2 regions of the Stenotrophomonas sp. GW821-FHT09E08 genome follow, and region 1 is predicted to be linked to the other one. Evidence: predicted binding sites of a transcription regulator. Region 1 holds the regulator's gene; the other holds the start of a gene.
What was found. Region 1 encodes FliA, which starts transcription of late flagellar genes. Its sites were predicted from a motif close to TAAAGTTTNNCNNNCNNNGGCCGATAA; they were not measured.

Region 1 (14,315 bases):
GCGCCCGCTTGCCTGCACGCAGCTCATCGAGCAGCGTTTCCAGCACGTGGGTCAGGCCGGCAATCGCATCGAAGCCGAAGGTGCCGGCGCCGCCCTTGATCGAGTGGGCAGCGCGGAACACCGAATTGATGATCTCCGCGTCCTGTTGCCCCGATTCCAGGGCCAGCAGGCCAGCCTCCATCGCGTCGAGGCCTTCGCGGCTCTCCTCGAAGAAGGTGGCGTGGAAGCGTTGCAGGTCCATGCTCATGGCAGTGGCGATCCGGAAGCGAAGAGGGGGAGCAGTGCGGGGCGATCAGCCCAGCACTTTCTGCACGGTGGCGACGAGCTGCTCGGGATTGAACGGCTTGACCAGCCAGCCGGTGGCACCGGCGGCCTTGCCTTCGGACTTCTTGTCCGCGGCCGATTCGGTGGTGAGCATCAGCAGCGGGGTGAACTTGTAGTCCGGCAGCTGGCGCAGTTCGCGGATCAGCGCGATGCCGTCCATGTTCGGCATGTTGACGTCGGTGACCACCGCATTGAAGCGCTGGCCCTTTGCGCGACCGAGCGCGACCGCGCCGTCTTCGGCTTCTTCGACGGCAAAACCGGCCGAGGTGAGGGCGAAGGAAACCATCTGGCGCATCGACGCCGAATCGTCCACCACCAAGATACGTGCGCTCATGCAGCGTTCTCCACAGATTTCAGGTTGTCATGGGTTGCGTCCAGGCCCAGGGCCTGGGTGACGCCAAGCAGGCGTGCGGCGTCACGGAAGGTTGCGGTGCAGCCGTGGAAGCCGGTGCCGAGGCCTGCCTCGCGGCGCGCCTGCACGAACGCACACAGCACCTGCACGGCGGCCGTGTGGATGCGGGTGACCTGGCTCGCATCCAGGGTCAGCTCGCCTGCCTCTGCCACCAACGGCGAAAGGCGGTTCTTGAGCTCGGTGCTGCTCTCGATGCCGAGATCCTCACCCAGTTCGACAATGCTCATTGTTGCTCCGGACAAACGGTTCCGTGATCCATAACGGCACCCCGGCGGGGTTCTTTAGAGGAATCGACGCGGTGCGTCGATGCGGTGCTGTTCGGGGGCGGGAGATGCCAATGCTGCGCATCGGCACCTGCCGTCCCCGACAGGCAACGCGGCGGCGCGGAACGCCGACTCAGCTCAACAGCTGCGTGGCATCGAGCAGGATCATCGGCCGCTGGCTGACCCGGGCAACGCCACGGAACAGATCATTGGAAATCTGGCAGATGCGCGCCGTATCAGGCGGCTCGATCTGCGAATCGGTGAGGTTGGCGACATCTTCCACTGCCGACACGCGCAGGCCGATGGTCTCGCCGTTTTCCTCCAGCACCACGATGCGGGTCTGTGCGTCGTCCTCGGCAGCGGTTGCACCCAGGTGCAGGCCCAGGTCCATTACCGGCACCACCTGGCCGCGCAGGTTCATTATCCCCAGCATGGCCGGGGCGGTACCGCGCAACGGCAGCAACGGTACCGGCAGGACCACTTCCTGCACCTTCAGCAGTTCCAGTGCATAGGCCTGGGCACCACAACGCAGGCGCAGCCAGCGCGAGGTGCGCTCGCCGGCGCGGCGGTTCTGCGGATGCGGGCTGCTGGCCGGGCGGTGTGCCTGCGCCTGCAGTTCCTGCCAGGTGCCAGGTCGATTGCCAGCGGGAGCGTCTACCGCCACGCGCGGTGGCGGTGCTGCTGCAGCCGGTGCAGGGGTGGGGCGTGGTGCAGGCGCCAGTGCTGCAACCGTGGCGGGTGGTGGCGTGGCCACGTCCTCGCCACCGGAGGCCGCCTCGAATGCGGCCTGCAGGCCGGGGCTGTCGGTGTGGGCGAGGCGATGGCTGTCGGCAGGATCGGTCTCGTAGATCACTTCATCGGGCAGATCGTCCCAAGTCGGCTCCGGGCCGGCCTTTGCGGTGGCCGCAGCCGGCGCAGGAGCGGTCTCGTGGATCACTTCGTCCGGCAGGTCATCCCAGGTCGGCTCGCGTTGCGTGGTGGAGGCCGATGTAGCAGCAGCCTCGAAAGCGGCTTGCAGTGCGGCGTCGTCCATTGCAGGGGTAGCGGCGACGGCTTCGGTCTCGTAGATCACTTCGGCCGGCAGGTCGTCCCAGGTGGGCTCGCGCTCCGGTTCCGCTGCGCTCGCAGGGCGTGGCCCGGCGCTACCCGGTGCAGAGGCGGCCTCGAAGGCGGCTTCCAGCGCGGCGTCGTCCACGGCAGGGGCAACGGTGACGGCTTCAGTTTCGTAGATCACTTCGGCTGGCAGGTCATCCCAGGTCGGTTCGCGTTCCGGTGCCGCTGTGCTCGCTGGGCGTGCCCCGGCATTACCCGGCGGCGCGACGGGTGGCGCCACAGCGATCGCCTCGCCCAACAGCTCGTCCAGATAGTCGTCCAGTACGCCGGTGCTGTTCATGCGGCCTGCTCCAGGGCGCGGGCATCCTCGCCGAGGATCCAGTTGAGGGCGCGACGGTACGCAGCCAGGCCGCGGCCCGGGTAGTCCTCGCCGACGCTCGGCAGGGTCAGGCCGGCGGCATTGCTGATGCGAGTGTCGATCGGAATCGCGTCTTCCCATACGCGTGTGCCATGACGGTCCTGCATGGTGCGCAGCGACTCGTTGCCGGCGCGGGTGCGGCGATCGAACAGGGTTGGCAGGATCGAGATCGGCAACGGCCGGCGGCGCGAACGCTCGACCATCTCGCCGGTGCGGACCATGCCGTCCAGTCCATGCAGCGCCAGCGGTTCGGCCTGGGTCGGGATGATCAGGCGGTCGGCCGCAGCCAGTGCATTGATCATCAGCAGGCCGAGGGTCGGCGCGCAGTCCAGCAGGATGTAGTCGTGCTGTCCCTGATGGCGGGCAAGCGCGTTCTGCAGAGCCAGGCCGAGGCCGGGCTGGTTGGCGCTGCGCCGCTCCAGCGTGGCCAGCGCCGACTGCGCACAGACGTAGTCCAGGCCGTGGATGCTGCTGGCGTGGCACAGGCTGGACAGATCGACCGGCGGCGCACCGAACAGTTCCAGCACGCCGGCCGGCGGTGGATCCACCGGTACGCCGAAGGCACGGCTGAGCGAGGCATGCGGATCGAGGTCGATCAGCAGCACGCGGTGGCCCATTGCAGCCAGGCCACGGCCGAGGGCGAGGGTGGTAGTGGTCTTGCCGACTCCGCCCTTCTGGTTGGCGACTGCCCAGATGCGCATCGGTTTACTCCTTCATTGCCGGGGGAACGGCGGCGCCGACACGGCTGCCAGCCGGCACCGGCGGCAACTTCACCGGTGCGATGGGGGAGGTGGGGGCGGTAGCCGGAGTTGCGGCGGCTTGTTCGGTGTCGGTGCTGTTGGCACCGCCGGTTGCGGCGTTCAGGCGCTGGCCCAGCGGATCGATTGCGTGGGTGGTATCGGCCAGGATGATGACCATCACCCGGCGGTTGCGGTTGCGACCCTGCGCGCTGTCGTTTTCTTCGCGCGGGCGGAACTGGCCGTAGCCGACCATCGCCAGTCGCGAGGGCTGCACGCCCTGGTCGGCGAACAGGTGCACCACGCTGGCAGCGCGACCGGCGGACAGTTCCCAGTTGGACGGGAAGGTGGCGGTGGCGATCGGCACGTTGTCGGTATGGCCTTCCACGCGCACGCTGTTGGGTACATCGCGCAGTACGTCGGCCAGGCTGGCCAGGGTCTGCCGCGCGTGCACGTCCAGCGCGGCCGAGCCGGTCGGGAACAGGATGTCGCTGTTGATCTCGACTTCGATCCACAGCTCGGTGCGACGCACGCTGATCATGCCGCGGTCGATCAGCGGCGCCAGCGCGGCGGTCAGACGGTCGGCGATGCTGCTGAGCTGGCGCTCGGCGCGCGCGATCTGTTCCTGGTTGTGCACCGACACGGGCATGCGCATCTGCGAGGCCATCGATGGCAGCAGCGTCGGGTCGTGCGACGGCGCAGGCGCCGAGGGCCCGATCTTGGTGCCGGACTTGATCACTGAGGGACTGTCCCAGCCGCCGCCCTGCACCTGCTTGTTGCCGACCTGCACCGGATTGATGGTGCGCGGCGCGCCACCGAAGGCATCGGTGAGCGCGTCGGCCATGATCCGGTACTTGCCCTCGTTGACCGAGGAGATCGCGTACATGACCACGAAGAAGGCGAGCAGCAGCGTCATCAGGTCGGCATAGGGGATTGCCCATGCTTCATGGTTGGCGTGCTCTTCGTGGTGCTTGCGGCGGGCCATGTCAGTGCAGGAAGCCGGAGAGGTTGGTTTCGATGTTGCGCGGGTTCTCGCCCTGGGCGATCGAAATCAGGCCTTCGATGACCATTTCGCGATCACGGGTGTTGTGCGAGATCACACTCTTGAGCTTGGCGGCGATCGGCAGGAACAGCAGGTTGGCCGAGGCGATGCCGTAGATGGTGGCGGTGAACGCGGCGGCGATGCCATGGCCGAGCTTGCTCGGGTCGGCGAGATTCTTCATCACCGCGATCAGGCCGAGCACGGCGCCGATGATGCCCAGCGTGGGCGCATAGATGCCCATCGCCTCGAAGACCTTGGCGCCGGCCTGGTCCTGGTGCTCCTGGCTTCCCAGTTCGATTTCCAGCATGTGCCGGATTGATTCGGGCTCGACGCCGTCCACCAGCAGCTGCAGTCCCTTGCGCAGGAACGGGTCCTGCTGTGCTTCCACCTGTGCTTCCAGGCCAAGCAGGCCCTGGCGGCGTGCGATGTTGCTCCATTCGACAATCTGCTGGATCAGTTCGCGGCGGTCGCTGTGCGGCGGTCGCACGACCCAGCGCACGATCTTGAAGGCGTGCTTGAACACGGCCGGCGAGGTGTGCAGCAGGATCGCGGCGACGGTACCGACGATGACGATCACGAACGCGGCAGGCGACCACAGCGACGCCAGGCCGGCGCCCTTGAGGATGCTGCCGCCGACCAGCGAGGCCAGGGCGAGAAAGAGTCCAATGAGGCTGAGTCTATCCATGGGTCCGGTATCGGCTTGTGTGAATGGGACTTGAGACACCGGGAGGTCGTGTACAGACGGTAGTCACAGTTTTCGGGTCGCCGGGCATGGCCCGCCGGGCTTCAGCGCAGTCCGTCCACGTCCAGGATCAGGGCCATGCGACCATCGCCGATCAAGGTTGCACCGGCATAACCAGCCAGGCCACGCAGCGCCTTGGGCAAGGGTTTGATGACCACTTCCTCGCGCCCTCGCACCTGGTCCACGACCAGGCCGAACCGGGCTTCACCGGCCTGCAGCACGACGATGGTCAGCAGCGGCGAGGCGGCCGGCGTCACATCCAGCCACTGGCGAAGATCGACCAGCGCCAGGGTATGCGAGCGGCGGTCGAGCACGGCACGTCCATCGAACCAGCCCAGCGAGGTGCGCGGGGCGTGCAGCACTTCCATCACGCGTGCCAGCGGCAAGGCGTAGACGTCCTCGCCGGCCTGCACCAGCAGGGTCGGCAGGATCGCCAGGGTCAGCGGCACGCGGATCAGGAAGCGACTGCCGCGGCCCAGTTCCGACTGGATCTGGATCTGGCCGCTCAGTTCGCGGATGCGCGACTGCACCACGTCCATGCCGACACCACGGCCGGAGATATCCGTGACCTGCTGCTTGGTCGAGAAGCCGGGCAGGAACACCAGGTGCAGGCATTCCTCGCTGCTCAGGCGGGCAGCGGCTTCCGGATCGATCAGGCCCTTCTCGCGTGCCTTCGCGCGCAGCTTTTCCGGATCGATGCCGGCGCCATCGTCCTGTACTTCGATGCTGACGTAGTCGCCTTCCTGCTGGGCCGACAGGCGCACGTGGCCCATCCGAGGCTTGCCCTGGGCTTCACGCAGCTCGGGCGTTTCCACGCCATGGTCGATGGCGTTGCGGACCAGATGCACCAGCGGGTCGGCCAGGGCTTCGACCAGGTTGCGGTCGAGCTCGGTCTCGGCGCCGATCAGCTCAAGGTCCACTTCCTTCTTCAGCGAGCGGGCAACGTCGCGGGCGACCTTGGGGAAGCGCGAGAACACCTTGCCCACCGGCTGCATGCGGGTACGCATCACCGCCGACTGCAGGCGTGCGGTGGCGATGTCCAGCGTGGATACCGCACGGTCCAGCTCCTCGTCGCGCAGGCGCGCACGCAGGGTCTTCAAGCGATTGCGTGACAGCACCAGTTCGCCGATCAGGTTGACGATCGCATCCAGGCGCTTGGTATCCACGCGCACGGTGTGCTCGGCTTCGGCCAGTGGCTTGGCGGGCGGCTTGGCCGCCGGTGCGGGTGCGGGTGCGGCTGGGCGTGGCGCGGGCGGTGCCGCCGGCACCGCGGCGACCGGTTTGGTGCCGGGTGCGGCGCCACCGTGCAGCTGGTCGAGCAGGGCTTCGAACTCGTCTTCGCTGATCAGGCCGTCGTCGGCCTTCTTCGCCGGTGCGACCGCGGTCGGGGCATTGCCGCCGTGCAGCTGGTCGAGCAGGGCCTCGAACTCATCGTCGGTGATCAGGTCACTGCCACCGGTGGCGGGCGCAGCGGCGGCCGCCGGGGCGGTGGCGCCACCGTGTACATCGAACTGCGCGATCAGCTCGGGGGGCGCGTAGCCCGGTTCGGTACCCGAGGACACTGCATCCAGCATCGACTGCAGGTAATCCAGCGATTGCTGGGCGGCATCGAAATGGTGGGCCTGCAGCACCGCCTGGCCGGCGCGCGCGGCGCCGAGGGCTTCTTCGGCGGCGTGGCACAGTTCAACCATGGCCGTCACGCCAAGGAAGCCGGCGCCACCCTTCAGCGTGTGGTAGCCGCGGAACACCGCATTGAGCTGGTCGCCGTCCTGGGGTGCCTGCTCCAGCGACACCAGCTGTTCGCCCAGGCGATCCAGGATTTCCTGCGCCTCGATGATGAAATCGGCAGTGATGTCGTCGGATACCGCGCTCATGCTTACAGCCCCAGATCCGACAACAGGTCGTCGGCGTCGTTCTGCGAGACCGCGTGGCGGTCCAGTCCCTTCAGTGCCGGCCCGGCCAGTTCCGGGTCGGAGCGATGCTGTTCCGGCGGCAGGCCGAGTGCGCCGAAGCCTTCGTGCACGCGGCGCACGATGCCGACCACGCGACGGATGATCTGCCCGGTCAGGTCCTGGTAGCTCTGGGTCAGAGCGATCTCGGTCAGGTTATGGCGGATGCGCTCGAGCTGCGCGTCCTGGCCAGGCTGCAGGCCTTCGGCGCGCAGCTGTTCGGTCAGGCTGCGGCATTCCTCGGCCAGGTCCAGGGTGCGGTGGGTGGCCTGTTCGGTCATCGCCACCACGTGGTCCAGGCGCGCGCAGGCGTCGTCCAGTTCGCCGGCTTCGTCAGGCACGGTCGGCAGCTCACCCAGCGCCTGTCCCAGCTCGCGGGCCAGCCGCGAAAGGCCGCTCATCATCGGCTGCGTGCGCAGTGCGACCAGCCCGTCGATGCGCTGCCGCCACGCGGCTTCGTCACCGGACTCGAGTGCGTCCAGGGCTTCCTGAAGGCGCAGGGCGAGGGCGTTCCTGTCGACCGTGGTATCCATCAGGCGCTGGCCGCCAGGCGTTCGAAGATCTTGCCGAGCTTCTCTTCCAGGGTCTGCGCGGTGAACGGCTTGATGATGTAGCCGTTCACGCCGCTCTGGGCGGCTTCGATGATCTGCTCGCGCTTGGCTTCGGCCGTCACCATCAGCACCGGCAGTGTCTTCAGCTTGGCATCGGCGCGGATCGCCTTGAGCAGTTCGATGCCGGTCATCACCGGCATGTTCCAGTCGGTGACCACGAAATCGAACGGCTGGCTCTGCAGCAGCGACAGCGCGGCATGCCCGTCCTCGGCTTCGGCGGTATTGGTGAAGCCCAGATCGCCCAGCAGGTTCTTGACGATCCGACGCATGGTCGAGAAGTCGTCGACGATCAGGATGCGCATGTTCTTGTTCAAAGCAGAGTTCCTTTGTTGTTCAGTCCGGGCGGCCGGGGGCAGCCGCCTCGGGCATGTTCATTCTTCGAGGCCGGCGTCCGCCGCCTCGAAAATCTTCAGTCGACCACGCAGGCGCAGCACTGCCTGGCCGTGGATCTGGCAGACCCGCGATTCACTTACGCCAAGCACCGCGCCGATCTCCTTCAGGTTCAGCTCCTGCTCGTAGTAGAGCGACAGCACCAGCTGCTCGCGCTCGGGCAGGTGGCCGATCGCCTTGCCCAGCTCGCGGCCGAACTCGCCGCGTTCCAGTACCTGCTGCGGGGTCGGGCCGCCCTGGGTGACGGTGTCCAGCTCGCCCTGGTCTTCGATGCGCGACTCCAGGCTCAGCACCTGGCCACGTGCGGCGTCTTCCATCAGCCGCAGGTATTCGGGCAGCGGCATTTCCATCGCCGCGGCCACTTCGGTGGCGCTGGCGGCGCGGCCGCTGCTCTGCTCCAGGCGGCGGATGGTGGCGGCGGCATCACGAGCGCGGCGGTGCACTGAGCGGGGCACCCAGTCGCCACGGCGGATCTCGTCGATCATCGAGCCGCGGATGCGGATCGACGCATAGGTCTCGAACGAGGCGCCCTGGTCGGCGTCGTAGCTGCGCGAGGCTTCGATCAGGCCCATCATGCCGGCCTGGATCAGGTCATCGACCTCGACGCTGGCGGGTAGGCGCGCAGCCAGATGGTGGGCGATGCGCCGCACCAGGTCCGAATGCTGGGCGATGACTTCGTTCGCCGCCGAGCGCTGCACTTCCCTGTACTGGGCTGCGCCTTTCATGCCGTCACCCCACGCTGCTTGAGGATGCGTTCGAGGAAGAATTCGACGCCGCCACGCGGTTCGGTCGGCGCCTGCCAGCGCGCGGTACGGCGCGCGATCTCGGTGATCGCCAGCGCGGCCGGGCTGGACGGATAGGCCTTCACCACCGGCTGCTGGCGCTGCACCGACAGGCGCAGCCAATCGTCCTGCGGAACGCAGCCGAGGTAGTTCAGCGAGACATCGGCGAGGAACTTCTCGCAGACACGGGTCAGCTTTTCGTACAGCACGCGGCCCTCGTTGGGGTCGCGCACCATGTTGGCCACCACCTGGACGCGGTCCACGCCACGCTCGCGCGACAGCACCTTGATCAGTGCGTAGGCGTCGGTGATCGAGGCCGGCTCGTCACAGACCACCACCACGGTGTCCTGTGCGGCCTGGCAGAAGGTCAGTACGCCATCGTTGATGCCGGCGGCGGTGTCCACCACCATGATGTCCAGCTCGCGTTCCAGCTCGGAGAACACGTTGACCAGGCCGACGTGCTCGGCCGGGGCCAGCTCGGCCATGTGGCGGCGGCCGGACGCGGCCGGGACCACCAGCACGCCGTTCGGGCCTTCGACGATGACGTCATCCAGCGAGCAGCGGCCGGCGACCAAGTCGGCCAGGGTAAAGGTGGGGTTCAGTCCCAGGATCACGTCGATGTTGGCCAGGCCGAGGTCGGCGTCCAGCAGCAGCGTGCGCTTGCCCATGCCGGCCAGCGCCACGGCCAGGTTGGCGGACACATTCGTCTTGCCCACGCCGCCCTTGCCGCCAGTGACCGCAATGGTGCGCACAGGGCCGAGCGGCTCGCTGCGGGTGGCCGACAGCGGGAAGGTCTTGGTCAGCTTGGCGTACTCACGCGACGGCATGGTTCAACTCCGGGTTGCAGGGCATATCGGCCGCGCGGCGCAAATCTTCAAGGCGAAGTACGAGATTGGCTGCACTGGCCCGGTGCAGGTCCTCCGGAACGTCCTGGCCGTCGGTCACCCAGGTGATCGGCAGGGCGTGGTCCACGGCCACCGACAGGGCGTTGCCGAAGCGGCCGGTCTCGTCCAGCTTGCTCAGCACCAGGCCCTGCAGGTTGGCCGCGCCGAAGCGGCGGACCACCTCGTCCATGTCGCCGAAGCTGGTGTTGGCCGGCAGCACCAGCAGGGTGCGTACCTGGCGGGCGGCACGCAGCCACTGCAGCTGGGCGGCCAGGGCGCGGTCGCGCGGGCCCAGGCCGGCGGTGTCGATCAGTACCAGCTTGTAGTCCTTCAAGCGTTCCAGCAGCTGGTCCAGGTCGGTGCCGCTGTTGGCCTCGTGCACCGCGATGCCGAGCTGGCGGCCGTAGCCGTACAGCTGCTCACGCGCACCGATGCGGGTGGTGTCGGTGGTGACCAGGGCCACGTCACGCGGGGCGTGCTTCTCGGCGAAGCGCGAGGCCAGCTTGGCGATGGTGGTGGTCTTGCCGGCGCCGGTCGGGCCGACGAGAGCGATCACGCCGCCTTCCTCCAGCGGGTCGACCGGGGCGATCGGCAGCTTGCGCGAGATCAGCCCGAGCATCAGGCCGCGGCCGCGGTGCGCATCGGTCTCCAGCGGGATCTGCATGGCCACGTCGCGGGCCAGGCCGGCGTCGAAGCCGTACTCGTCCATCAGGTCCAGTGCAGTGGCGCGCACCGGGCAGCCACGCAGGCGCTCGTCGGTGAAGCGGTTCATCTCGCGCTCGATCACCTGGCGCATGCCGGCCACTTCCTGGCGCAGCTGTCGGATCTCGGCATCGTCCTGGGCGACCACGGTCAGCACCGGGGCTGGTGCAAGGGTCGGTTCCGGGGCGGTGTCGATGGTTGCGTCCGCCATCGACGGTTCGTCGGCGAAGGTCTGCGACTGCGCGTCGGCCACAACGCTGGCCGGCAGCGGCAGCGGCGGCGGCTGCACCGCCACGGCCGGGGCCGGGCTTTGCTGATGCTCGGCATGCGGCGGATCGATCTGGAAGCGCGCACGGTTGGCCGGGATGATCACGGCGGGTGCAGCGACAGCGCCGGCGACGGCGTCTGCGAACGGGCCGAAGGCCTGTTCCGCACGCGCCGGTTCGTTGACGGCAGCACGCGCCAGGGTGGCGGCGAAGCCGGTGCTGCCGCGGGTCGGCACGATCTCGTCGGCGCTGTCCAGGGTGCGGCCGGTGGCACCAACGGCGGCGCGGGCCAGCGCGGCAACGGCCGAGGTGGTCGCAGCCACCGGTTCCGGTGCCGGGGTGGCACTGCGGCGACGGGTCACTGCAGCGATCACCGCGTCGGCGGCATTGCGCGGCTTTGGTGCCGGCGGCGGGGCGATGTCACGACGCGAGGCTTCCAGTGCACGCTGCACGGCGCTCTCGTCGTAGTTGGCGGCGGCAACGATCTCGATGCCTTCCTCGATCCGGCGGTTGGACAGGATCACGGCGTCAGGACCATGTTCCTTGCGCACCAGGTTCATGGCCGAGCGCATGTCGGCGGCAACGAATCGTTTGATTTTCATGCTGTGGTCACGGGACGAAGACGGCGGGGTGGCGGTCGGAGAACTCGGGTGGTCGGTGGTCTGCACGGTGCGGGTTCCCCTTGGTATCTGTCTGTTGCGTTGGTTCGAAAGTGGTGTCTGTTTTCTGGCGCATCGGAGGGCGGCGTCAGCTGATCGTTCCGACCAGCTTCAGGCGCTTGTCCTCCGGCACCTCGCTGTAGGCCAGGACCGACAGCGACGGAACGCTGTGGCGGACCAGGCGGGCCAGCGCGGCGCGCACCGGGCCGGGTACCAGCACGACCGCGGGCTCGTTGCGGGCTTCCTGCTTGCTGACACATTCGGCCAGGCTCTGGTGCAGTCGCTCAGCGAGTCCGGGTTCCAGCGCGGCGCCGTTGCCCTGCGTGGACTCCTGCAAGACACGTTCCAATTGTGGGTTGAGCGTGAACACCGGCAGCTCGGCCGACATTCCGGCGATCTCCTGCACGATGAAGCGGCCCAGTGCGGTGCGCACGGCGGCAGTCAGCACGGCCGGGTCCTGGCTGCTGGGCGCGTGTTCGACCAGCGCTTCGGCGATCTTGCGCAGCTGGCGGATCGGAATGCGCTCGACCAGCAGGTTCTGCAGCACCCGTACCACCGCCGACAGCGGCAGTGCCTTCGGCGTCAGATCTTCGACGAGCTTGGGCGCACTCTTGGCCAGGTTGGCCAGCAGGTGCTGCACTTCTTCGTGGCCGAGCAGTTCCGGCGCGTGTTCGCGGATCAGGTGCGAGAGGTGGGTAGCGACCACGGTGGCCGGATCGACCACGGTGTAGCCGAGCGTCTCGGCCTGGGCGCGCTGGTGCGGCTGGATCCAGGTCGCGTCCAGGCCGAAGGCGGGGTCCTTGCCGGCGATACCTTCCAGCGCACCGAGCGCGCTGCCCGGGTCCAGTGCCAGCTCGCGGTCCGGATGGATCTCGGCGGTGGCCACCGGCACGCCGTGCACCAGCACGCGGTAGCCATTGGCCGGCAGTTCCAGGTTGTCGCGGATGTGCACCGACGGAATCAGGAAGCCGACATCCTGGGTCAGCTTGCGGCGCACGCCCTTGATCCGCGCCATCAGTTCGCCGCCCTGGTTGCTGTCCACCAGCGGGATCAGGCGGTAGCCGACCTCCAGGCCCAGCGGATCGACCGGGCGCAGCTCGTCCCAGCTCAGTTCGGCGGTGGGCGCGGGTGCGGCCGGACGGCCCAGCGCAGTGAGTGCGGCGGCGTCACTGTTGCCGGCGGAGGCATCGGCAGCCGGCAGCTTGCTCTTGCGGTACAGCTTCCAGGCGATGAAACCCAGGATCGCGGCCAGCGTCAGGAAAGCGACGTTGGGCATGCCCGGCACCAGGCCGACCACACCGAGGATGCCGGCGGTGATCGCAAGCGCGCGGTACTGGCCGAACACCTGGCCGCTCATCGCCTGGGCCATGTCCTGCGAGCGCGAGGCACGGGTGACCAGCATCGCCACCGCACTGGAGACCAGCAGGGCCGGCAGCTGCGCCACCAGGCCGTCGCCGATGGACAGCAGGGTATAGGTGGCAGCGGCATCGCCGAAAGGCATGCCATGCTGCAGCACGCCCACGGCCAGGCCGCCCAGCATGTTGATGAACAGGATCAGGATGCCGGCGATGGCATCACCACGGATGAACTTGCTGGCACCGTCCATCGCACCGTAGAAGTCGGCTTCCTCGCGCACTTCCTCGCGGCGCAGCTTGGCTTCTTCACGCGTCAGCAAACCGGCGTTGAGGTCGGCGTCGATCGCCATCTGCTTGCCGGGCATGGCGTCGAGGATGAAGCGCGCGGTCACTTCCGAGACGCGGCCGGCACCCTTGGTGATGACCACGAAGTTGATGATGGTCAGGATCGCGAACACCACGATGCCGACTGCGTAGTTGCCACCGATCACGAACTCGCCGAAGGCGGCAATGACCTTGCCGGCCGCGTCGTGGCCGTTCTGGCCGTTGAGCAGGATCACGCGGGTGGAGGCCACGTTCAGGGCCAGCCGCAGCATGGTGGTGACCAGCAGCACGATCGGGAAGATGGTGAAGTCCAGCGGGCGCTTCACATAGACCACCGCCAGCAGCACCATCAGCGAGATGGCGATGTTGAAGGTGAACAGCGCATCGAGCACCGGTGCGGCCAGCGGCACCACGACCATGGCCAGCAGTGCCAGCACGATCAGTGGCGCGCCAAGGCCCTGGCGGATCATCTCCAGGGCGCGGCGGGTGTTGAAGCCGGGGGAGGGCTGGGCGCTCACGGGCGGCCTCCCTTGCCGAATTCATCCACCTGGATGTGCGGGCTGTCCGGCATCGGGCCAGTGCGCCAGGCGCGCAGCTGGTAGACGTAGGACAGGACCTGGGCCACGGCCGAATACAGTCTCACGGGGATTTCCTTTCCGAGTTGGCCTTCCCGATACAAGGCGCGTGCCAAAGGCGGCGCCGAGACGATGGCGACCTTGTTGCCATCGGCCACTTCACGGATGCGCAGGGCGGTCTCGTCCACGCCCAGGGCGACCACTTTGGGGGCGTTCATGGCGCCGCCCTCGTACTTCAGGGCCACCGCATAGTGGGTCGGATTGACCACCACCACGTCGGCAGTGGGTACCGCCTCCATCATCCGGCGGTTGGCCATCTGCTGCTGCAGCTGGCGGATGCGGCCCTTCACCTCCGGGCTGCCCTCGCTTTCCTTCATTTCGCGGCGCAGCTCTTCGCGGGTCATCTTCAGCTTGCGCATCCAGTTCCAGCGCTGGTACGGGGCGTCGATGGCCGCCAGCACCAGCATCGCGCCGGCGGTTGCCAGCAGCAGGCGCAGGGTGAAGCCAAGGCCGTCGGTGATGGCGGTCTCCAGCGGGTGGTGGATCAGACCGCGCAGGGTGTCGAAGCCGGTCCATACCACCAGCCCGGCGGCAACGCCGACAAAGGCCACGCGCAACAGCGACTTGGTGAACTCGGCGATGGCCTCCGGGCCGTACAGGCGCTTGAGCCCGCTGATCGGGTTCATGCGGTTGATGTCCGGCAGCATCGCCTTCTGCGACCAGCGCAGGCCACCCATCACCAGTGGCGCGACGAAGCTGGCCAGCAGGCAGACCAGCACCAGCGGCGCGATCACCAGCATGAACTGCAGCAGCAGGTCGCCGAAGTG
Region 2 (14,315 bases), on a different contig from region 1:
GCAGGCACGCCGTGCGCAACAGGCGCGCTATCGTCAAGCACACCTGCAACAGGTGCTGCAGTGGGGGCGCAGCCGCGGCCTGTGCCTGGCCAGCCACGACGACACGGTGGCTGCGGATGTAGATGAAGCCGTGGCCTGTGGTGCACGCATCTGCGAGTTCCCGACCACGCTGGAGGCCGCTGCCGCCGCACGTGCAGCCGGTCTGACAATCGTCGCCGGCGCACCCAACCTGGTGCTGGGCGGCTCGCATTCCGGCAACGTGGCGGCGCTGGAACTGGCACGTGCCGGCTGCCTCGATGTGCTGTCCTCCGACTATGTGCCCGCCAGCCTGCTGCCGGCGCTGGGCGTGCTGTGCGCGCAGCTGGGCTGGAGCCTGCCACGTGCGGTGGCCACGGTCAGCCATGCGCCGGCGCAGGCGCTGGGCCTGCAGGATCGCGGTCGCATCGGCGAAGGCCTGCGCGCCGACCTGCTGCGGGTGCGTGGGTCCACGCCGGACTACGTGGCCGAGGTCTGGGTGGCCGGCCGTCGCCTGCTGGCCCAGTAGCCGCCGCGGTGCGAACACCTAGACAGCTGCCCCGACCTGCCTAGTGGATGCCGCCTGCGCTTCACCGCACTGATCGAAAGTGGCCGCCATCGCCGCTCCCGCCGGAGTGGCCCACTTTCCCTTGCCGCCGCCATCGCCATGTCCACACTGCCTTCGCGCCATCCGCTTACCCTGGGTCTGCTCGCCCTGCTGCATGCCCCGCTGGCCGTCCAGGCCGCCACGCCAGCCGCGACCGACACCGTGCCCACCACCTCCGCCGTCGACCTGGACACCGTCACCGTGGTCGGCAGCATCGTCAGTGGCGAGAAACAGGCGCTGGATGCACAGCGCGAAGCCAGCCATCTGATGAACGTGATCAGTGCCGACGGCATCGGCAAGCTGCCCGACCACAACGCTGCCGAAGCCGTGCAGCGGGTTCCCGGTGTGTCGATCGAACGCGACCAGGGCGAAGGCCGCTTCGTTGCCGTGCGTGGCCTGCCGGCACAGTGGAACTCAACCACCCTCAACGGTGACCGTCTGCCGACCGCCGAAGAGGAAACCACCAGCCGTGCCACGGCATTCGATTTCTTCCCGACCGAGCTGATCGAGCGCATCGAAGTGAGCAAGACGCTCACGCCCGACCGCGAAGGCGACGCCATCGGTGGCCAGGTCAACTTCGTCACCCGCACCGCACCGACACGGCGCACGTTTGCCGCCAGCGTGGCCGGCAACTACAACGACAAGGCAGTCGACACCGGCACCAGCGCGAACGTGCTGTACGGCGACCGCAGCGCCGATGGACGCTTCGGGTTCCTGATCAACGGTACCTACTGGAAGCGCCCGTGGGCGACCGACAACTTCGAGCCGCGCCGCAGTGCCGACGGCCTGGGCGTCTACCGGCTGGAGCTGCGCGACTACACCGGCGAGCGCACCACGCGCGGCGTCAACGGTGGCATGGAATTCCTTCCGGCCGATGGCCATCGCCTGTACGTGCGTGGCCAGTATGGCGAGTTGAGCGACGATGAGACCCACTACAAGCACCGCTACCGGTTCGACAAGGACCGCGTGGAGCTGCAGAACATCCACAACGAGCTGATCACCGAATTCAAGACGTTCGAATTCGGCGGCCAGCACACCTTCGGCCGGGTCCAGGTGGACTGGAAGCTGGCCAGTGCCGAGAACGATTTCCGCTATGGCTGCATTCCCACCTGTGCCGACAACGCGTACTTCGTGGTCCAGTTCAACCAGGGCAAGGTCGGCTACCAGGGCCTGCAGGACCGTGGTGTGGGCCGCAACTCGTACAACACCCTCGATGGCGGCAACGTTGCCGCCGACACCCCCGAAACCCATCTGCCGCCGAGCTTCGCAATGGATCCGCGGAAGATGTCGCTGAGCGCGGTGGAGCTGTATCGGGTGGCGATCAATGAGAAGGACAAGGCGGTCGCGCAGCTGGACTTCAGTTTCGACGCGAGCGACACGCTGACCTGGAAGATGGGGGCCAAGTACCGCGACAAGCAGCGCCGCGCGCGCTTCTCCGACGAGTTCTATGCCTGGAACTCCGCCACCGGCGGGCCGGTACCGACCCTGGCTGACTTCCCGTTGATGGACCAGCCGGACCGCAGTGGCTACGACGTCGGCAATGGACGTGACTACGCCCGCGATTTCTCGCAGGTGGTACCGGTGCAGGCATTGGCCGAATGGTACCGGCAGAACAAGCAGCACCTGGTGCTGGTGCCGGGCGATTCGGCACTGGTGGCCAACGGCGCGGCGCTGGGTCGCAACTTCGACGTGGCCGAGAAGCAGTACGCGACCTATGCGATGGCCACCTGGAAGCCGGACGAGCGCTGGGACGTGGTTGGCGGCGTGCGCCTGGAACGCACCGCCACCGACGTGCGCGGTCTGGTGCTGGAGCGTGACGCCGATGGCAGCAGCGCGCTGGTGCCCAACCTGGGCCGCAAGCGCTACACCTCGGCGCTGCCGCAGCTCAACGTGCGTTTCTCACCGCGCAGCGATCTCAACCTGCGGCTGGGCCTGACCCGCAGCTTCGCCCGCCCGAACTTTGGTGACATCAACCCGGGTGGCTCGTTCATGGAAGCCGATGGCACCTTCACCTCCGGCAACGCCAACCTGGACCCGACCTATTCGGACAACCTGGACCTGATGGCCGAGTGGTATGCCGGTCCGCTGGGTCTGCTGTCCGGCGGGGTGTTCTACAAGAACATCAGTAATCCGGTGTTCCAGAGCAGCAGCACCGGCAGCTTCAACGGCAACCCCAACGTCACCTTCTACCGGCCCGAGAATGGTGACGATGCCAAGCTGTGGGGCGCAGAGTTCGCCTTCGTGCGCCGCTTCGATTTCCTGCCAGGCCTGTGGAGCAACTTGGGCATCAATGCCAACCTGACCCTGATGGACTCGCGCATGCGCATTCCGGCTCGTAACGGCAACGTGCCGATAACCGGCCAGGCCGACCGCCTGTACAACGTCACCGTGTACTACGACGACGGCGCCTTCGCTGCCCGTCTGGCCACCAATCACAAGGGTGCCTACATCGAAGCGCACGGCGACAGCAGCGTCACCGACGCCTGGTACGGCGCCAACACCTCGGTCGACTTCAGCGCTTCCTATACCTTCGATCGCTGGACGGTGTTCGCCGAGCTGAGCAACCTCACCAACGAGCCGTTGAAGTACTACCAAGGCAGCCCGCAGCGCCCGCTGCAGGTGGAGTACTACGGCCGTCGTGCGCAGATCGGCCTGAAGTATCTGTTCCAGTGAGCCGTACCGGCGTTCTGTAGAGTCGAGCCAAGCTCGACTGCTTCTGCTCTTCAATCATCGCACCAGCGTGACCGCCTGCCCGGCACGGGCGAAGGCCTCAGCCAGCAACGGGCCGGCCTTGATCGCCTCCACTTCCTCGAACAACGCCCTCAGCGCGTCGGCCGGGCGGGAGGCCGGCGCTGCCACCGCCTGCTGGATCGCGGTGAAGCGGTCAGCCAGCACGCGGCGGCCAGGATGGATCTGTGCCCAGGCTTCCAGCGGCTGGCGCACGCCGGCGGCGGCATCCAGGCGCCGCTGCTCGAACAGGGTGATCGCCGCCGCCGACGTCTCTGCCCGCTCGATCCTGGCGTGGCGCAGTTCGCGGCTGAGAAACAGGTCGTAGGCCGCACCGCGGCCGACCGCGATGCGCAGTCCGTCGCGGTCCAGGTCGGCCACCTGTTGCGAGGGGCTGTCCTCGCGCACCAGGTAGGTGCCTTCGATCTCCACGTATGGGGCACTGAAGGCGATGCGGTCGGCCCGCGCCGGATCGATGGCCAGGAAGGCCAGGTCCCATGCATCTTCGGCCGCTGCGGCGACCACCGACGCCGCAGCGTCGTGGCAGGTGAAACGGGCCTGCACGCCCATCCGCTGCGCCATCGCTGTGGCCAGCTCCAGTGAAGGGCCACGCGGTGAACGGGCATCACCCTGCGTCAGCACTGGGTTGCCCAGGTTGATCGCTACGCGCAGAAAGCCTCGCGGTGCCAGTGTGCTTCGATGATCGGCCAGGGACATGCAGGGCTCCGCGGAACAGGGGGGGTGTCCAGCATGCCAGTGCTGCTGCGCAGGCAGCGTCAGCGTCCGGTTATCCTGCGCGGATGAATCCGATCCTGCATGTCGAGATCCCAGCCAGTGACCTGGCCCGTGCCATCACCTTCTACCAGCAGTCGTTGCAGGTGCAGGTGGACGAACCGATCCTGCTGCACGATTGCCGGATGGCCTACCTGCCGTTCGGCGATGAAGCGGCAGGGGCCAGCATGGCGCTGGTGCAGGGGGCGGACTACCGGCCGTCAGAACAGGGCGCGCGCATCTACATCGGGGTCGATGACCTTGATGCCAGCCTCGAGCGAGCCTTGCAGGTTGGAGCCGAACTGTGTTTCGGCCCCGCTGATGCCGGTGACTGGCGCGTGGCCGAGATCCGCGACAGCGAAGGCAACCGCATTGCGTTGCAGGCGCGCGCGATTCTGTAGAGTCGAGCCATGCTCGGCTGCTGTTGGTCGCGCCGTCAATGCACCAGTCGAGCCTGGCTCGACGCTACAAGTGGGTCGCGGCCCGCGAGCGCTGCAACCATTCGCTGATCGCCGGGTCCAGCCGCGGGTCGTTCGGCAGCTGCATGCCGAAGTGCTGCTGCAGCACCTCGCGCACATCGCCGACATCGTGCAACGGGCGCTTGTCCGGTGCCTGCCCGGGCCGGTACTCGGTGTAGTTGCCGCTACCAATGGTGCGGCGCCAGTCCGGTCCGGTCAGCGACGCACGCAGCTGGCCGGGGAAGCTCGAATCCGGATGGGTGCACACGTACCAGTTGCCCACCACGTTGTCGATCGGGGCCGGTGACTGCAGGTCGAAGCGATACATCGCCCGCCAACCATCGTTGGACTCGGCGGAGAGCACGAAGTCTCCGTCGCCGGGCAGCCGCTGCAGCAGATAGCGTTCGTGCGGCGTTGCCTGCGGCTGCGCACCCTGCAGGCGCAGAGGTACGGTCGGGGTCAGGCTGCCGAAGCCGGCGTCCACCAGCCATTCGTCACCGTCCACGTGCACGCGCAGCAGCAGGTGGGTGCGCGCCGTGAGCTCGCCGTCCCGTGCCGCCAGTAGAACGCGCGCGCTCAGCGGCTGCGCATCGAAGCCCAGCGCCTGCAGCAGCGCCAGCAGGCCGCCGTTGAGTTCGAAGCAGTAGCCGCCACGACGTTCATCGAGCAGTTTGCGCTGCACGCTGTCCAGGTCGATCGGCACTGCATCGCGCAGCAGGCAGCTGAGGGTTTCGAATGGCAGCAGTGCGTTGTGGCGCTGCTGCAGCAGGGCCAGGCCCGCCAGCGTTGGCGGTGGCGGTGCATCCAACTGCAGGCGCTGCAGGTAGCGGGGGACATCGAGCGTCGTCATGCGGCCACCGGTCGGGGGGGGGGGAGGTCCACTGTGTTCCCCCAACCGGGGTTGAGGTCAAGCAGTGCGCGGGTGTCATCCCCCCGTCGCCTATGCCGGGTACAAAGGCCGCGTCCGCCAGCAACCGGTGGGACTGAACCAAAAAAAACCTAAAGTTGCCCCATATCCAGCCGATACAGGTGCGTCCTTCCGCCTGGAGTCTGTCATGTCGGCCGTTGTCCCCCACCTCCGGTCCCTGCGCATGCGGCTTGCCGCGTTGCGCTCGGCGTCCCCCGGCCTGCTGCTGTGGCTGCAGCCGCACCGGCTCAGCGTGGCCAACAAGCTCAAGGCGACCCTGTGGGTCTGTGGCCTGGGCCTGATCGCGATTGCCGCCGTCTACGCGTGGACCGGCCATGCCAGCACGCAGGCAGCGCGCAGCCAGGCCAGCTACCAGCACGGCAGCGATCTGGCCGCGAGCCTGGCCACGCGGGTGGCCGAGGCGCGTCGTCTGCAGACCCAGTATGCACGCAGTTTCGATGATGCCGACCGCGCGCAGCTGCTGGCGACGCAGAAGGCGCTGCAGGCCGATCTGCAGGCGCTTCGCGCGATGCCGATGGACGCCGGACGGCGCAAGGCGCTGCGGGCGCTGACCGAAGCCGCCGGCGCGTTCTCGCAGGGTGTGGCCGCCCTGTTCGAACGCGTCGATGAGATGGGTCGTGGCGATGCCGGCCTTGCCGCGCAGCTGCAGCAGGCCGCTGACACCCTGCAGGCGCAGGTGGATGCGCTGCAGCGGCCGTCGTTGGCGCTGTCCCTGCAGAAGATGCGCCGACAGGAAGCACTGCTGCTGCTCGATGGCGACTCCACCCATGCCGACCGTGCGAGCGAAGAGAAACTGCCATTCGATCTCGGGCTGGTGGGCCTGCCGACCGATGCGCAGGATGCCCTTCGCAACGGCATGGAGGCCTATCAGGTCGCGTTGCTGGGCTATACCGCCGCCCGCGTTGGCCTGGATGTGGAAGCACAGTCGCTGCTGGACACCGCGGCCAGCGTCGCACCGGCGCTGAGCGCCTTCCAGCAGGCCCAGGTCGCCGCGCTGGGCAAGGCACAGGCGCGCCAGCAGGCCGGTGCACGCACCATGAGCGTGCTGTTCGCAGTGACCCTGCTGCTGGTCGCCGGTGTGCTGATCACCAGCCTGATACTGGTGCTGCGCGCGGTACGCCAGCCGATCCAGGACACCCTGCGCTTCGCCAGCGACATTGCCGAAGACCGCCTGGACACCATGCTGCGTGTGTACAACGCCAACGACGAGATCGGCCAGCTGGCCCAGCGCCTGGTCCACATGCAGCAGCGCCTGCGCGCGCGTATCGAAACCGAGCGGGCGGTAGCGCGCGGCAATACCCGCGTGCGACAGGCCTTGGACAGCGCACAGACCGGCTTGATGGTGGTCGATGCCGAAGGCCAGGTGGCGTATGCCAACCCTGCGCTGCTGCAGCTGCTGGATCTGCAGGCCGAAGACCTGGTGGGCGGTGACGCGGTGCGCCTGCACCCGGCGCTGGCCAGCCTGGCCGGCGTGCGCCAGCGCGAGGAGCGCGAGATCGGGCACGCCGGCGTGCGCTACCAGTTGATCGCCAACGCCATCATCGACGAGGGCCATTTCCTTGGTGTCGCGGTGGAATGGCGCAGCCGCGCGCTGGAAACCCTGCTGGAAACCGAGGTGGCAGCCCTGGTCGATGCCGCCGCACACGGTGACCTGCACGGACGTATTGCGCTGGACGGCAAGCAAGGCTTCGTGCGTACGCTGTCGACCAGCATCAACCGGCTTCTGGTGACCTTCGAAACCAATCTCGGCGATCTACAGGCATTGCTGGCGGCACTGGCACGCGGCGATCTCAGCGTGCGCATGGAAGGTGAGTTGCAGGGCGTGTTCGCGCGCATGCGTGACGATGCCAATACCACCGTCGCGCAGCTGGGCCGCATCGTCACCCGCATCAAGCAGGCTACGTCCAGCCTCGATACGGGTGTTGGCGAAATCGTCGCCGGTCACCACGACCTGTCACAGCGCACCGAGCAGCAGGCGGCCAACCTGGAAGAGACTGCAGCATCGATGCATGAATTGACCGATACGGTCGGCCGCAACGCCGATGCCGCAGGCCGCGCTGATGCACTTGTCCAGGGCGCGGCGGCAGTGGCCCAGCGCGGCGGTGAGGCGGTCGGCCAAGTGGTGGCAACCATGCATGGCATCAGCGAGGCGTCTCGACGCATCGGTGACATCACCCAGCTGATCGATGGCATCGCCTTCCAGACCAACATCCTCGCGCTCAACGCGGCGGTGGAAGCGGCGCGCGCCGGAGAGCAGGGTCGCAGCTTCGCTGTAGTGGCCGCCGAAGTGCGCCTGCTGGCACAGCGCAGCGCCGAGGCGGCCAAGCAGATCAAAGGGTTGATCGAGGATTCGGTGGCGCGTGTCGGCCAGGGTAACCAGCAGGCCGAACAGGCTGGCACCACGATGGGCGAGATCGTCGGCAGCGTGCAGCAGCTGGCCGAGCTGTTGGCCGGCATTCGCAGCGCGTCGCAGGACCAGCATGCAGGCATCGCGCAGGTGAACCAGACCATCGTGCAGATGGAAGCCAGCACCCAGCGCAACGCCAGCCTGGTGGAAGAGGCCGGCGCCTCGACCGCACAGATGCAGGCGCAGGTGCATGCCTTGGCCGAGGCGGTGGGGGCGTTCCGCCTGCAGTCGATGCCGCGGGCGCGCGCTGCGGCGGCCTAGCTTGCGGTTCCTTGTCGGCTGGCGGGGAATCAGCCGAGCGTAGGCTCGGCTCTACATCGGCTGCAGGAACACTGTAGAGCCGAGCCTATGCTCGGCTCACGCCAGCGTTCGGCGGCAGGAATCAATACACGTCGCGCCGGTAGCGCCCGTTCTCCAGCAGCGTTTCCACCGCGTCATCGCCCAGCGCAGCGCGCAGTACCTGGTCCACGCCTTCGGCCATGCCCTGCAGCGAACCGCAGACATGGATCACCGCGCCACGTTGCATCCATTCGCGCAGCGCATCGACTGCAGCGTGCAGTCGATCCTGCACGTAGCCACCGTCGCCATCGCGCGAGAACGCCAGGTCCACCCGCGACAGATGGCCATCGGCCTGCCAGGCCTCGATTTCTTCGGCAAACAGGAAGTCGTGCGCGCACTGGCGTTCGCCAAACAGCAGCCAATGCCCATGCTCGCCAGCATGGGCGGCTTCGCGCAACAGGCTGCGCAGGCCAGCGATGCCAGTACCGTTGCCGACCAGCACCATCGGTGCACCCGGCACGCGGTGGAAGCCGGGATTGCGATGTACGCGGGCGACGATGCTGGCACCGATCGGTGCATGCAGTGACAGCCACCCGGAACCCAGTCCAGCCCGACCGGAGGCGTCATGTACCAGGCGCACCACCAGTTCCACTGCGCCGTCATCCGTGCACGAGGCGATCGAGTACTCGCGGCCGGGCAGCAACGGCAGTCCGCGCAGCCACAGGCAGGCATCCTGCACCGCCAGCGCGGCGTCTGCATCGGGTAGCTCGCGCTCGCTGGCCAGGGCCAACAGCGTGCGCGGGTTGCCCTCCACCAGCAGTGGTTGCAGTGGATCCAGCCCATGCGCCTTCAGCACTGCACTGGCGTGCCCTGCATTGTGGCGGGGTGCGATATGCAGGATATCACCGGCCTGCCACCGCACCTCGGCGGGCGCGGCAAGGCGGATACGCCAGATCGCGCCACCGATGCTGCCAGGGTTGAGACGGTCGCGGCCGAGCAGGCGCCAGTCATGCATCTGCGTGGCAGCCGGCAGCACGCTGTCATCGGTGGTGATGCCGGTCAATGCAGCCAGCTGCTGCTGCCACTGGCGCAGGGACGGTACCGAGGCAGCATCGACATCGATGCGCTCGAACAGCGGGCGCGCGCCGTTGCCGATCAGCCAGGCATCGACCTGGCGGCCGAAGCCGCAGTAGTGTGGGTACTGGCGATCGCCCAGCGCGAGCAGGGCAAACTGCAGGCCCGACAGGTCCACGCGCTGCGCGAGCAGCAGTCGCGAAGCGCGTCGCGCCGCATCCGGTGGTTCGCCGTCGCCAAAGGTGCTGAGCACGAACAGGGCCTGCACGGTTTGCTGTAGCTGTGAGCCGTCGACGCGGTCCAATGGCAGCACCTGCACCGCATGTCCGGCGGCCTGCAACAGCGCCGCCGCGCGCCAGGCCAGCTGCTCGCCCAGCCCGCTCTGGCTGGCATGCACCACAAGCCAGGGTATGTTGCTGCCATCGTCAGTGGCTACCGGCAGCGACTGGCGAAGCCCGCGCGCGGCGCGCTGGCTGCGGCGGCGGTCCAGGTACAGCATCCAGCCGGTGATGAAGAACAGGCTCATGCCCAGGCTGCTGAGCATCACCACCACGCGCCCGGGTGCACCGAAGTAACTTCCCGAATGCAGCGCGAACACGCTGGTGGCCAGCTGTCCGCCGGCGCCCTGGCGTGCATACGGACGGGCATCGAGGATCGCACCGCTGGCCGGATCGAGCTGCAGCAGGTCATGTGCACGATCGTGGTGGCCACCGCGCCGCGCCGGATCACCGGCCATCACGCGTACATTGAGTGGCTGCCCGGGCTTCTCCGGCAGGCGCAGGTCGATGTACCCGGTGCGCACGCCCGGCAACGCATACAGCGTGGCCTCGATGCGATCCAGGTCCAGTGCCGCGTCGGTGGCGACCTTGTGCTTCGCTGCCGGCGCCACGCCCAGCAGCGTGTTGGCGGCGCTGCGGTACCAGTCGAACGACCACCACAGGCCGGTCAACGCACTCATCAGGTAGATCAGCAGCACCCAGGTGCCGACCACCGAGTGCAGGCTCCACAGGAAGCCACGGCCGCTGCGCTTCCACTCCACCGCCAACCAGCTGCGCCAGTGCCACCAGCGCCGGGGCCAGCGCAGGTAGAGACCGGAGAGGGTGAAGAACAGCAGCGCGATCGCACAGCTGCCGGTGATCCATTTGCCCCGCTCGCCGGCAGCGAGGTGCCGATGCAGGTCTTCGATGAAGTCGAAGAAGGCCTGCCCGCGCAGGGCACTGAAGCGCTCGCCGCTGTACGGATCGAAGTACACCCAGTGTTCCTTGCCTCCGGCAAACCGCGCCACCGAGGGCCGCTGGCCGGTGGCGTCGATCCGCAGGCGCTGCAGGGGGCGCTCGCTTCCTGCCTGGAGCAAAGGCATCAGCTCGCTCAACGCCAGCGGTGGCTGGCCGTCGGCATGGTGCTCGGCGATCGCGGCGAATCCGGGATTGGCGGCACGCAGCAGTTCGTCCTCGAAGGACAGCACGGCGCCGCTGAGACCCATAACGGCCAGTACGGCACCAGCGGTGATGCCCAGCAGCCAGTGCAGTTGGAACAGGACGTTCTTGAACATCGAAGGAGGAGGGCCTGGAAGGCTGCCGCCCGCATCCTGCGCAACAGCAAATGAGAATTAGTCGCGGAATTCTCCGTGGCGCTCCGGCTGTGGTCAAGCAGGGGGTATCGGCCGGGCGGCGCCCGGCACCCCTCGGAAAGCCCGCTGTTGCTGTTGCCTTGGCTGTTGTTTCTGAGGTTGCCGGCCAGCGGCCGGCACTACCGCGGGTGCAGGGTGCAACCCTGCCAAGACCCTCACTTCACCCAGCTGTCGATCTCGCCGTGGGTGAACGGTCCCAGCTTCGCCTTCTGCAATCGCCCCTGTGCGTCGAACAGCACGCTGTAGGGCAGCAGTCCCTGCGTATTGCCCAGCTGCACGCTGGCATCGCGCGGGCCCGGGGTCTCGATCACGATCGGGTAGTCCACCGGTACCTGCTGCAGGAAGCGGCGCACGTCTTCCGGCGTATCCAATGCCAGGCCCAGCACCTGCACGCCTTCGCTGCCCTGGGTATGGGCAAAGCGTGCCAGCTCCGGCATCTCTTCCACGCAGGGGGCGCACCAGCTGGCCCAGACATTGATCAGCAGCGGGCGACCGGCGAAGCGCTGGCGCAGGTCGAGCGGTCGGCCCTCGAGATCCGGCAGCGTCAGTGCAGGCAGTGGGTCACCCACCTGCAGCGCAGGCGTCGCGAGGGCTGCAGGGGAAGCGGCCGGCGCTACGGCAGGTGCAGCCGGCGTTGGTGCCAGCCGGTACCCGGCCCACAGGCCGAGGCCGGCGGCCAGCACCGCTGTCCACAGCAGCGCTGGCCGTTGCCATTTCATCGTGCGGTGCGCAGCAGCGCTTCCTCGACCACCGCCTGGGTCAGCAGGGTCGGCAGCACGGTCGGCGGCGCGCCGGGGCCGTACACCACGTACAGCGGCACGCCCACGGCCTTGTGCTCTTCCAGGAACGTGGTGATCTGCGGGTCCACATTGGTGTAGTCACCGCGCATGTACACCGCATTGGTGCGCTTGAGCAGTTCCTTGAACTCCGGCCGCGACAGCACAGCGCGCTCGTTGGCCTTGCAGCTCACGCACCAGTCGGCGGTCATGTTGACGAACACCACGCGCTTGTCGGCGCGCAGGCGGTCCAGCAGCTGCGGCGAGTATTCGACCACGTTGTCGCTGGCCGCCTGTGCGGCGCGCGCTGGCGGTGCCAGCTGGGTGACGCCCCAGGCCGGCACCAGTGCGGCGATGGCCAGCAGCACGCCCAGCAGGGCAACGGCACGCGGGCCGGTCCAGCGGTTGCGTTCGAACAGCCACAGACCGAAAGCGAACAGCAGCAGGCCACCCAGCACCAGCGACATGCCGTCCACGCCGCGCTGCTTGCCCAGCACCCACAGCAGCCATAGCGCGGTGGCATACATCGGGAAAGCCAGCACGTGCTTGAGCGTTTCCATCCACGGGCCCGGCTTGGGCAGGCGGCGTGCCAGCGCCGGCACGAAGCCGATCAGCAGGAACGGCAGGGCCAGGCCGAGGCCGAGGAACAGGAACACGGTCATCGCCTGCAGTGGCGTCGCGATGAACGCATAGGCCACCGCACCGCCCATGAACGGGCCGACGCAGGCACTGCCGACCACGCAGGCCAGCGCACCGGTGAAGAAGTCCCCGGCCGGGCCGCTGCGGCTGGCCAGCGACTGGCCGAGGTTGCCGAGGCCACCGCCGAGGGTGAACACCCCGGACAGGCTCAGGCCCACTGCGAACATGACGTAGGCCAGTGCGGCCACCACGCCCGGGTGCTGCAGCTGGAAGCCGATGCCGACCGCGTTGCCGATCGCGCGCAGGCCGACCATCAACGCACCGATCACCGCGAACGCAACCAGCACGCCCAGCGTGTACCAGAGCGCATGGCTGCGCGCGCGCTGCGGGCTTTCACCGCTCTGTGCCAGGCCGAGTACCTTCAGCGACAGGATTGGCAGCACGCACGGCATCAGGTTCAGCACCAGGCCGCCGGCCAGGGCGAGCAGCAGGACCCACAGGAACGAACGGTCCGGGTTCGGCGTGGCCGCTGGCGGGCGCGTGCGCATGGCGTTGTCGCCGCGCGCGTCGGCGGCGAACGCGTTGTCAGCGGCGGCACTGCCAGCGCCGGCCGGCGTGCCGGCATCGGCGTTGGGCACGGTCGGCAGCAGGCGCAGCGGCGCGCCATTGGCAGCCTCGCGCGGAGCACCGGTGGCGGTCGGCAGCGGGCTGATCACCTCGCTGCGCGGCGGCGCCTGGTTGGCGCTGGCGTTGATCCTGCCGGCCGGGATCGACAGCTTCACCCGCCGCGTCATCGGCGGGTAGCAGATGCCGTCGGTCTGGCAGCCCTGGAAGGTCACCACCAGGGTGCTGTCGACCGCGTCGGCGACGGAGCGGCGAAGCGGCAGCGGCACCTCCACCTGGTTGAAATACACCGAGACATCGCCGAAGTGCTCGTCGCGATGCGACTGAGCGGCCGGCCATCGCAGCTTGTCGGCCAGCACGCCGGCGCTGCCTTCGAGCTTCAGCGAGGTGCGGTCGCGATACAGGTAGTAGCCCGGCGCCGGGCTGAAGCGCAGCAGCAGGGTGTTGCCATCGCTGGCAATGGCATCGAAGCCGAATGCCTGCTCCGACGGCAGTGGCAGCGCCTGGCTGTTGCTGGCCGCACCCGGCAGGCGCAGGCCGCCGCTGTTGCCGGCACCGGCCAGCGGGTTGTTGAACGGGCTGGCCGCACCGGGGCGTGCGGCCGGGGCCGCCGCCTGTGCACCGCCGCCGGGCAGGGTGACCTGCACCACGCGCTTCTGCGGCGGATAGCAGACACCGGCGTCGGCGCAGCCCTGGTAACGCACTTCCAGGCTGATGGTGCCGGCTGCATCGGTCGGTGCGCCGGGCAGGGTGGCCTGCAGCCGCTCGCGATAGGTTTCAACCTCGCCGAAGAAATCGTCGTGGTGCTTGTCGCCCTTGGGCATCTGCAGCGCGCCTGCGTTGAAGGCCGGGTCGGCCTTGACGCTGGTGCGGTGGCGATACAGGTAATAGCCCGGTGCGATCTTGAACTGCAGCTGCACCTGGCCGCGTTCGGGGGCGGTCGCGGTCAGCGCGAACGCCTGGTCCACCGGCAGCAGGTCCTTCTCATCCAGCGCGAAGGCCGGCAGCGAGAGCCACAACAGGGCGCACAGGGCGGCGCCACGCGCAAACAAAGTCTTCAATCAGTGTCCTCCCGGGTCTGTGCCCGGATCCAGTCCAGATACGCCGGCAGGCCGGCCCGGGTTTCGACCGCGATGCACTCCGGGAGTTCATACGGATGCAGTTCGACGACCCGGGCGATTGCGTCATCGACGCGGCTCGCGGTGGTCTTCACCAGCAACTGCAGTTCGGTGTCGGTGGTGACCTCGCCCTGCCAGCGGTAGGTCGACTGCGCGCCCTCCAGTCGTGTGATGCACGCGGCCAGGCGCTCGCCAACCAGCGCGTGCGCGATGCGCTCGGCACTGGCCCGGTCCGGGCAGGTGGTCAACAACAGCAGGACGG

Region 2: AC07M7_RS07360 (methyl-accepting chemotaxis protein) is a predicted target of FliA. The motif match lies at 5,579-5,605, and genes of this name have one in related genera.

The regions. Positions count from the first base shown of each region.
Region 1 covers NZ_JBWKOO010000008.1:117,862-132,176, reverse strand. Annotated here, with positions in the region: gene AC07M7_RS12385 (chemotaxis protein CheA) at 1-247, opposite strand, end outside; gene AC07M7_RS12380 (response regulator) at 293-658, opposite strand; gene AC07M7_RS12375 (STAS domain-containing protein) at 655-963, opposite strand; gene AC07M7_RS12370 (chemotaxis protein CheW) at 1,133-2,392, opposite strand; gene AC07M7_RS12365 (ParA family protein) at 2,389-3,171, opposite strand; gene motD (flagellar motor protein MotD) at 3,176-4,192, opposite strand; gene AC07M7_RS12355 (flagellar motor protein) at 4,194-4,934, opposite strand; gene AC07M7_RS12350 (chemotaxis protein CheA) at 5,036-6,865, opposite strand; gene AC07M7_RS12345 (protein phosphatase CheZ) at 6,868-7,473, opposite strand; gene cheY (chemotaxis response regulator CheY) at 7,473-7,865, opposite strand; gene AC07M7_RS12335 (RNA polymerase sigma factor FliA) at 7,923-8,666, opposite strand; gene AC07M7_RS12330 (MinD/ParA family ATP-binding protein) at 8,663-9,550, opposite strand; gene flhF (flagellar biosynthesis GTPase FlhF) at 9,537-11,177, opposite strand; gene flhA (flagellar biosynthesis protein FlhA) at 11,323-13,383, opposite strand; gene flhB (flagellar biosynthesis protein FlhB) at 13,428-14,315, opposite strand, start outside.
Region 2 covers NZ_JBWKOO010000004.1:88,744-103,058, reverse strand. Annotated here, with positions in the region: gene AC07M7_RS07385 (alpha-D-ribose 1-methylphosphonate 5-triphosphate diphosphatase) at 1-544, shown strand, start outside; gene AC07M7_RS07380 (TonB-dependent receptor) at 683-3,295, shown strand; gene AC07M7_RS07375 (transporter substrate-binding domain-containing protein) at 3,350-4,066, opposite strand; gene AC07M7_RS07370 (VOC family protein) at 4,150-4,521, shown strand; gene AC07M7_RS07365 (arylamine N-acetyltransferase family protein) at 4,586-5,428, opposite strand; gene AC07M7_RS07360 (methyl-accepting chemotaxis protein) at 5,634-8,174, shown strand; gene AC07M7_RS07355 (PepSY domain-containing protein) at 8,296-10,818, opposite strand; gene AC07M7_RS07350 (TlpA family protein disulfide reductase) at 11,052-11,615, opposite strand; gene AC07M7_RS07345 (protein-disulfide reductase DsbD family protein) at 11,612-13,996, opposite strand; gene cutA (divalent-cation tolerance protein CutA) at 13,993-14,315, opposite strand, start outside.